DNA from 2 places in the Paeniglutamicibacter sp. ZC-3 genome. Region 1 is predicted to be linked to the other one. Evidence: riboswitches for the same ligand, from Rfam matches in the RefSeq annotation. Region 1 holds a riboswitch; the other holds the start of a gene.

Region 1 (4,832 bases):
CAGGATGTCGTTGAGGCCCTCCGCCCCGGCATAGAGGAATGCCGAATCCGAGATCGAATCCTGGGCGTTCACGTCGGCCCCATGCAGAATAAGTTCTCGGACCGCATCCACGGAATTGGCGCGAGTCGCTGAAACCAGCACCGGCCGGCCATCGGTGCCGCGGTAGTTGGCCGAAACCCCGGCATCGAGCAGTCTTCGTACCTGCGCGGCGTCATTGGCCACCGCCGCCGCGAGCAGGGATTCTCCCGGAGCTCCCTTGTCTTCGGTCTCGCCCTCGGAAGAAGTTGCCCGTACAGGCGCAGAAGAATCCTGAACGACCGCAGGCGGAATGCTGCAGGCACTCAAGCCAACTAGCGCTGCCACGAGTGAACACGCCATCAGGACGCGAGATGAATGCCGGTTGCTCACGGCCCCATCCTATTCCCGGAGGAAAAGGGGCCGTGAGGCATGGCGTCGAAGCCGCTGGCCGGAAAATGTCAGCGGCAGAGGTCTGCGTGGACAGGGGTGCGGGGCATTCCCCGGGTCGAAATGTCCTTGGAACCGGCCGACGTCCCGACATCGATGCGTCGTCCCCGGGCTCCACGTCTGTGGAGCCCGGGGAAACGTTTCCGTCAAACGAGGGTGCCCGCGCGGGCTTCCTCGTGTTCAGGGACGCTAGGCCTTGGACGGAACCTCCAGCTCCGGCAGGTACACCTTGCCTCCGGCCGCCAGGAATTCCTCGCTCTTTTCGCGCATTCCCCTGACCATTTCCGCGATGGCGGTCTGCGAGTCGGCCGAGCCGTATTCGTCACGGATGTCCTGGCTGATGCGCATGGAGCAGAACTTCGGCCCGCACATGGAACAGAAATGCGCGGTCTTGGCCGGTTCGGCCGGCAGCGTCTCGTCGTGGAAGGACTCGGCCGTGACCGGGTCAAGCGACAGGGCGAACTGGTCGCGCCAGCGGAACTCGAACCTGGCCTTGGACAGCGCGTCGTCCCGCTCGGAGGCACCGGGGTGCCCCTTGGCCAGGTCCGCGGCGTGGGCCGCGATCTTGTAGGTGATCACCCCTGTCTTCACGTCGTCCTTGTTCGGCAGCCCCAGGTGCTCCTTGGGCGTGACGTAGCAGAGCATCGCGGTGCCGTAGCGGGCGATCTCCGTGGCGCCGATGGCGCTGGTGATGTGGTCGTAGCCGGGCGCGATGTCGGTGACCAGCGGGCCGAGCGTGTAAAACGGTGCTCCGTCGCACAACTCCTGTTGGCGTTCTACGTTCTCCCGCACCAGGTGGAAGGGGATGTGCCCGGGACCCTCCACCATGACCTGCACGTCGTACTTCCACGCGCGCTTGGTCAGCTCGGCCAGGGTGTCCAGCTCGGCGAACTGGGCTGCGTCGTTGGCATCGGCGATGGACCCCGGGCGCAGACCGTCACCCAGGGAGAACGCCACGTCGTACTTCGCGAAGATCTCACAGAGTTCATCGAAGTGGGTGTAGAGGAAATTCTCCTGGTGGTGCGCCAGGCACCAGCCGGCCATGATGGCCCCGCCGCGCGAGACGATGCCGGTCACGCGGTTGGCCGACAGCGGCACGTAGCGCAACAGCACGCCGGCGTGGACGGTCATGTAGTCAACGCCCTGTTCGCACTGCTCGATCACGGTGTCGCGGTAGATTTCCCAGGTCAGTGCGTTGGCCTCGCCGTTGACCTTTTCCAGTGCCTGGTAGATCGGCACGGTGCCGATGGGAACCGGGGCGTTGCGGATCAGCCATTCGCGGGTGGTGTGGATGTCATCGCCGGTGGACAGGTCCATCACGGTGTCGGCGCCCCACTGCGTGGCCCACTGGAGCTTGTCCACCTCCTCGGCGATGGAGCTGGTGACCGCCGAGTTGCCGATATTGGCATTGATCTTCACCAGGAACGCCTTGCCGATGATCATTGGCTCGGACTCGGGGTGGTTGATGTTTGACGGGATGATGGCCCTGCCCGCAGCGACCTCGCTGCGCACCAGTTCCACGTCGCAGTTCTCGCGCAACGCCACAAAGCGCATTTCGGGGGTGATGATTCCCCGGCGGGCGTAGTGCATTTGGGTCACGCGTTTTCCGGGCACCGCGCGCCGCGGCTGGTGCCGCGCGCCCTTCCATTCGGCCGATGCCGCTCCGCGGCGCAATGCAGACTTGCCGTCATCGAGCAGGTTCCGCTCCCGACCGCCATAGGCCTCGGTGTCCGATCGATCCGCGATCCACTCGCCGCGGAAGGGCGGCAAGCCCACGACCGGGTCACTGCCGGGACCGGCGGTGCGATACACCCGCAACGGGGCGTTGGTCGTGCCGCCGGGGGACGGCTCCAAGGCGATTTCGGTGACCGGGACCCGGATCCCCGATTCTGCGTCCTCGAGATAAGCCAGGGAATGGGACTTCAGGGACTGGATCTCGGCTGCTTCCGAGGCGTTTTGGACAGGGCTGTGCATTGAAATGGTGTTGCTCAAGGAGTACTCACTTCCTTCGCCGGCATTACCCGGACAGGTTCAACGGTCTCTTGCTGCTTCAGCTCGATCTCAGCCCCTGCAAGGGCACCCGTGTGGTCGTAAGTGAAACTATCACAACATTCAATCCGGCATCGAGTGTGACCTTGCGCACCGGCGCGGTGGGCCCTGCTCCTTTACCGGGCCTCCGCGCTTCTGGTTCCCAAGTGCCGGCGATTACCCCGTCGGGGCCAACCCGGGTGGCATATCCGGCCTTCTGCGCGGTCAGCGGCAATATTTGCAGTGGAATCTGAACGAACGCACCGATTTGATGGGCACAATTCGGCCATGGTGCCGGCGTTCAAGGCGGAGACCCGAGGCCAATCGAGCTTTGACGGACCTGGCTGTAAGGAAGGAACTTCGCAGCTTGCCCCGGAGTGTGGCAAAATGGATTCTTGGGTCTACTGGGTTCTGCTCCTGCCGCAGGGGGAACGAATCAACAGTCCGACCTACCGCCGATCCGCAAACGGATCGCGGTACCAAGCTCCGGACCGCCACATCTTTCCCTCGACGCCTTCGCGCTTCATGAGGGACAATTACGGTCCGTGTCTAAGGTAGATGACCTGCGGCGTCTGCCTAGGAGATGCATTCATGCGTATTCTCGACTCTGTCGACGCAGCCTCGCTGCGCAGCGATGTCCCGGACTTCCGCGCCGGTGACACCGTCAAGGTTCACGTCAACATCATCGAAGGCAAGAACTCCCGTGTCCAGGTATTCCAGGGCTTCGTCCTTGGTCGCCAAGGCGACGGCGTTCGCGAAACCTTCACCGTTCGCAAGGTCTCCTTCGGCGTCGGCGTAGAGCGTACCTTCCCGGTACACTCCCCGGTTCTGGATAAGGTCGAACTGGTAACCCGTGGCGACGTTCGCCGCGCGAAGCTGTTCTACATGCGCGATCGCCACGGCAAGGCTGCGAAGATCCGCGAAAAGCGCGACTTCCGGTCTGCCAAGTAGCCAGAAAAGCGAGAACCTCTATCCAAGCCATCCTTCGGATGGCGAGGATGGGGATCCATCGTGGATCAATCTACTGAATCGGAACGTTTTTCCGCTTCGACAAAGCGCCGGTCCCCTTCGAGGGGCTGGCGCTTTGCCGTAGGCGCGCTTGCTGCGGCGGCGGTGATCACCCTTGGCGTTCGCGCCACCGTCGTTGACTTCTTCTACATTGGATCCACTTCCATGGAATCCACATTGAACCCGGGTGAGGGCTTGCTGGTGAACCGGCTCGCCTACAAGGACGCCGAGATCCAACGCGGAGATGTGGTCATCTTCGACGGCCGCGGCTCGTTCCTGCCCTACCAGCTTCCCACTGCCCTGGATTCACTGGCCTGGGCACTGCGCCTGGCCGGAGGTGATTCGGTCTACGTAAAGCGCGTCATCGGAGTCGGTGGCGACACCGTCAGCTGCTGCGGCCCGGATGGGCGCCTGAGCATCAACGGTGTCCCGGTGGACGAGCCCTATGTCCATGGAGGGGACACACCGAGTGACGTGGAATTCGATGTCCACGTACCAGAGGGTCGTCTCTGGGTCATGGGGGACCATCGCTCGGTATCGGAGGATTCGCGTGCGTTGATGGGCGCGCCAGGTGGCGGCATGATTGACACGGATCGTGTCATTGGCAAGGTGGCCGAAGTGGTGTGGCCACTGGAAAATAAGCGACCCATCGATGGCTCATCCGTATTGGGTGGACTACCCCTCGCCGAATAACCGAACACCACTCCCGCAACACGTAGTGACGGCCGGCAGCCGTCGACTGGCCGTCGGCATCCTGGAAAACCCTCGTTCCGCCCCACCTCCTCGGATGACCAAAATCCTCGGCTTCTCGATGCGCGGCACCAATCACGGAGACGATCAGTCGACTTAATGGGTGGACTGCCCGTGCGATCCGGGACGTACGGGAAGTCTGCATGCCGGTCGAAACCACAGGTAAGGAACACCCGGAAGCGACCGTTGATGTCGCATCGATGCGCTAGGCGGATATCGGCAAACATACCTGCCGAGTAAGAACACTTCGCGACTCCGTGTCCGATTGGACTACGAATATAGCCAGGCATCCACCGCGCGAGGCCTGGCCGTGCTGGGCAAGCGAATGAATGCTTCGTTGGGTAAGCGTCGGCTACTTGACTGCCTGCAGGTCACTAGATCTTTCCCCTGCCCACGGCACCCGCATTCTCGGGCAAGGAGCGTTGGAATAATCATGGCCGATCGGCCAAACCGTCTGGCTGGTGCGCGGTAGTCGGTGCTGCCTCGAGCTGGATGGCAACTTCGATTCCCGTCGCTTGATTGGCGTCAATGCTTCGAGATTTCGGGGACATGGAATGGTGCCGTCCAGCAGGTTGGCCGCG
Region 2 (4,832 bases), on a different contig from region 1:
GCGGAATGCTTACATGAGTCTGTCGATGAGCTTGGATTTCGCCCACGTGTACGGCGGGTAGAGCGCCTTGAGCGTGTCCACTACTGTCGTCTTGCCCATCACCGCGCGCATCTGCGATAGCCGCTCGAACCCATGCCGCCCGTGGTATGCACCCATGCCGGATGCGCCAACGCCGCCAAAGGGAAGACCCGGGACGAAGAGGTGCACATTGGGCGCATTGTGCACGATGGCCCCCGCCCGCACCTGGTCCCCGAAGGCCGACTGCAGCCGCGGGTTCTCGCTGAAGAGGTAGGCGACCAGCGGGTTTGGGCGTGCGTTGATGAAGCGCACGGCCGCATCGAAGCTTTCCACCGCGATGATCGGCAGTATCGGGCCAAAGATCTCCTCGCGCATCAGCGGCGAGTCCGGATCCACGTTGGCCATCACGGTGGGCTCGATCTTCAGGGTGTCGGCATCGTACCCGCCCCCGATGAGGATCTCGCCGTGGTCCAGGTAGGAAACCAACCTGTCGAAGTGGGCGGTGTTCACGATGCGGCCGTAGTCGCGGCTGGACAGCGGATTCTTCCCGTAGAACCCGGTGATCGCCTTTGCCAGCTGTTTTTCCAGGTCCCGGGCGGCATCGCCGACCGCCAGCACGTAGTCGGGCGCCACGCAGGTCTGCCCGGAATTCATGAACTTCCCGAAGGCAAGCCTGCGCGCCACCGTGGCGGAGGATCCGTCCATCACCAGGGCCGGGGACTTTCCGCCCAGCTCAAGTGTCACGGGTGTCAGGTGCTCTGCGGCGGCGCGGGCCACGATCTTGCCAACCCGCTCACCGCCGGTGAAAAAGATGTGGTCAAAGTGCTGTTCCAGCAAGTGTTTGCTGGTGGATGCGCCGCCTTGGACGACGGCGCAGGCCCGGTGGTCGAGGAACTTCGGGATCAGCCTGCCCAGCACCGCGGAGGTCGCCGGTGCCAGCTCCGAGGGCTTGAGCACCGTGACGTTGCCCGCCGCGATGGAGGCAACCAGCGGGGCGAGGATCAACTGCAGCGGATAATTCCAGGCGCCGATCACCAGCACCACCCCCAGGGGTTGCGGCTCGATCTTGGCTGCCGCCGGATGCAGTGCCAACGGGATCTTCACCGCCTTGGACTCCATCCACTCGGAGAGGTGAAGCTGCGCGTGGTCGATTTCCGCGCGCACCATGTCGATTTCCGTCAGCTTCGCCTCGACGGTGCCCTTGCCCAGGTCGTCGGCCAGCGCATCGGTGAAATCCTGCTCGTGGGCATCCAGCATCCGTTCGAGCGCCTTGAGCTGCGAGGCCCGGAAGCGGCGCGGGTGGGCCAGCCCGGTGGCGACCACGTCGTGCATGGAGGCGACGATCTCCACGATGTTTTCCGGGAGTTCGGGCACCACCTCGGGAAGCTCGAGCTCGTTCAGCGCCGTCGACTCGCGAGACGCAGCTGATTTGTGTGGAGTGTCGGATGTGCCCATGTCCCGAGCCTACGACCAGCGCGGCATCTCCAACAGGCCGCCGCGCCCTGGTTGCGGGGTGGCGCCTCGCGCAGGAAGGACGCGGACTCGGCTTTCCCGCCCCGTGGCCCGGTGGGATAGGCTCACGCATAGTGACACGGGGTGTCGGCGCGCACGCGACCGGCTGAGATGAAACCCGTAGAACCTGATCTAGTTCGTACTAGCGGAGGGATGTTGCTCATGGAATCCATGGCGCCTTCAAGACTTGTAACACCCGGCGAGCTCGCCGGTGCCCTGGGCGCGCTGCGCGCCTCCTCGCCCCTGGTCCAGTGCCTGACCAACACCGTGGTCACCAACTTCACCGCCAACGTGCTGCTGGCCGTCGGCGGGTCCCCGGCCATGGTGGACGTCCCCGGGGAGGCCGGCGACTTTGCCGCGGTGGCGGCATCCCTGCTGGTGAACCTGGGCACCCCGAACACCGAGCAGGCGGCCGCCATGCGCGAGGCCGTTACCGGCGCCGGCGCCGCCTCGACGCCCTGGGTGCTGGACCCCGTGGCGATCGGGTCGCTGCGCGTGCGCACCTCGCTCGCCCGCGAACTTGCCGCCGCCGGACCGAGCGTGATCCGCGGGAACGCCTCGGAGATCCTGGCGCTGGCCGGCGTCTCGGGGGGCGGGCGCGGGGTCGAGTCCACCGATTCGGTTGCCGCCGCGGCCGACGCCGCCAGGGAGCTGGCCAGGAGCAGCGGAGCTGTCGTGGCTGTCTCCGGGGAGGCTGACCTCGTCACCGACGGGGTGCGCATCGTGTACGTGCACGGCGGCAGCGAGCTGCTGACCCGCATCACCGGCGGCGGGTGCGCGCTGGGCGCGGTCTGCGCCGCCTTCCTGTCCACCGGCCCCGACCCGCTGGTGGCCACGGTGGCCGCGCACGCCTTCTACTCCGCCGCCGCCGAACGCGCCGCAGAGCACGCGGCGGGACCCGGCACCTTCGCCCCGCTCTTCCTGGACGCGCTGGCAGCCATCTCCCCCGCCGAGCTGCGCGCCGCGGCGGTGCTCTCATGAGCGGCTACGGCGTGTACCTGGTCGCGGACTCGGCCTCCACCGCCGGACGTCCGCTGGTCGACATTGTGAAGGCCGCGGTCGACGGAGGCATCACGACGGTGCAGCTGCGCTGCAAGGACATGCCGGCCGGAGAATTCGTGGACCTCGTCATGGAATGCGCCCACCACACCGCCGGGCGTGCGGCACTGCTGGTCAACGACCGCGTCGACGTGTTCCTGGCCGCCCGCACCTCCGGCGCCGACGTGCAGGGGGTTCACATCGGCCAATCCGACCTGCCGGCAAACCTGGTGCGCGAACTCATCGGCCCCGGCTCCGTGCTGGGACTCTCCGCGGCCGGCGATGGCGAGATCCGCACCGCGAACCAACTCAACGCGTTTGCCCCGGGGACCATCGACTACCTGGGGGTCGGCGCCGTGCACGCCACCCCCACCAAGAAGGACCACCCCGAGCCGCTGGGCCACGCGGGCCTGGCCCGCGCCGTTGGACTTAGCGACCTCCCGGTCATCGCCATCGGCGGCATCGACGCCGCGGATGTTGCCCCGCTGGCCCGCGCCGGGGCCTCCGGCGTGGCGGTGGTCCGCGCCATTTGCGCCGCCGATGACCCGCGCGAAGCATCCAGGAACCTACGCACCCTCTGGGAGGGCAGCAAGCCATGAGCACCCCGAACACCGTGAAGAACATCCTGTCCATCGCCGGCTCCGACCCCTCCGGCGGCGCCGGGATCCAGGCAGACCTGAAATCCATCGCCGCCGCCGGCGGCTACGGAATGGCTGCCATCAGCGCGCTGACCGCGCAGAACACCCGCGGCGTCAGTGCCGTGCACGTGCCGCCGGCCGGCTTCCTGCTGGCGCAGCTGCGCGCGGTTTCCGAGGACATCGCCATCGACGCGATCAAGATCGGGATGCTCGCCAACGCGGCGGTCATCGACGAGCTCGGCGGCTGGCTGGCCGGGATCCGGACCGCCGCGGGCTCCGATGCCCCGGCGGTGGTGCTGGACCCGGTCATGGTCGCCACCAGCGGGGATTCGCTGCTGGATGCAGAGGCAACCAACGCGCTGCGGCGCCTCTTTGCCCACGTCGACGTGATCACCCCCAACATCCCGGAACTTGCCGTGCTGGGGCGCGGCCCCGTGGCCGGGAACTGGGAGCAGGCGGTGGCCCAGGCGCGCTCCGTTGCCGCCGAGTACCAGGTCCTGGTGCTGGCCAAGGGCGGACACCTGGAAGGCGAAACCTGCCGGGACGCCCTCATCTCTCCCGACGGCGTGCTCTTCGAGGTCGCCTCGCCGCGGCTGGCCACCCCCAACACCCACGGCACCGGCTGCTCGCTCTCCTCCGCCCTGGCGACCTTCTACGCCCGCGGCGGCGACTGGGCCCAGGCGCTGCGCCAGGCCAAGGCCTGGCTGTCGGAGGCGATTGCCCGGGCGGACGAGCTGGCGGTCGGCGGCGGGCACGGCCCGGTGAACCACCTGGCAGCACTCTGGGACGGGGTGCGCCCGGCACCGGCCCGGGACCCGCTGGCGCACTGGTGGGAAGCGATCGCCGGCATCCGCGCGGGCATCGACGAGCTGGCGTTCATCCGCCGGCTCAAGGACGGGTCGCTGGCCCCCGCCGACTTCGAGGACTACCTGGGCCAAGACGCCCTGTACCTGCGCAGCTATGCGCGGGTCATGTCGCGGGCCTCGGAACTCGCCCCGACCACCGAGGAGCAGCGCTTCTGGGCGGGAAGCGCCGCCAGCTGCCTGGAGGAGGAAATGACGCTGCACCGCGGCCGGCTCGCCGATCAGGTCCCGGAGCCCTCGAACGACACCACCGCGTACCTCAACCACCTGCGGGCCGGCAGCGACGACTACCCGGTGCTTGCGGCCGCGCTGCTGCCCTGCTTCTGGATCTACCAGGACGTGGGAAAGCGGCTGGCGGCGGCCAACCACCCGGCACACCCCTACGCGGACTGGCTGGCCACCTATTCCTCGGTTCAGTTCGACGACGTCACGGCGCGGGCCATCGAACTGGTCCGGGGCGTTCACGCACGGGCCGACGAGTCCACGCGGGCGGCCATGTGGCGCGCCTTCGAGGCCTCGTCCGTGCACGAGCTGGACTTCTTCGCGCAGACGGCCGCCGATGCGCCCGGCGCCGGGGACGGGGTGGGTTCCATCACCGCGGGTGTCGCACTGCCCGTGGGGTGAGTAAAATGCACACGGGGGTTTTGCGCGCCGCGTGCGCGCCCCCCGGCATTTTTTCCCACCCTGCGCCCGGAAGGCACCCATGAGCAACCGATTCGGCATTGGCTGGAACCTGCACGGCGACGGCAAGTCCATCTCCCCC

What was found. A riboswitch is a leader RNA that binds a small molecule or an ion and turns the genes downstream of it on or off. The one in region 1 is predicted to bind thiamine pyrophosphate.
Region 2: linked by a shared signal. The riboswitch ahead of thiM (hydroxyethylthiazole kinase) and the one ahead of thiC (phosphomethylpyrimidine synthase ThiC) in region 1 are both predicted to bind thiamine pyrophosphate.

What each region holds. Positions count from the first base shown of each region.
Region 1 covers NZ_JAOYTG010000006.1:61,407-66,238, reverse strand. The annotation lists gene OIU93_RS08755 (ankyrin repeat domain-containing protein) at 1-408, opposite strand, end outside; gene thiC (phosphomethylpyrimidine synthase ThiC) at 655-2,439, opposite strand; TPP riboswitch at 2,452-2,559, opposite strand; gene rplS (50S ribosomal protein L19) at 3,085-3,444, shown strand; gene lepB (signal peptidase I) at 3,505-4,194, shown strand.
Region 2 covers NZ_JAOYTG010000017.1:31,785-36,616, forward strand. The annotation lists gene OIU93_RS15700 (aldehyde dehydrogenase family protein) at 10-1,473, opposite strand; TPP riboswitch at 1,601-1,701, shown strand; gene thiM (hydroxyethylthiazole kinase) at 1,693-2,511, shown strand; gene thiE (thiamine phosphate synthase) at 2,508-3,167, shown strand; gene thiD (bifunctional hydroxymethylpyrimidine kinase/phosphomethylpyrimidine kinase) at 3,164-4,693, shown strand; gene OIU93_RS15720 (uracil-xanthine permease family protein) at 4,773-4,832, shown strand, end outside.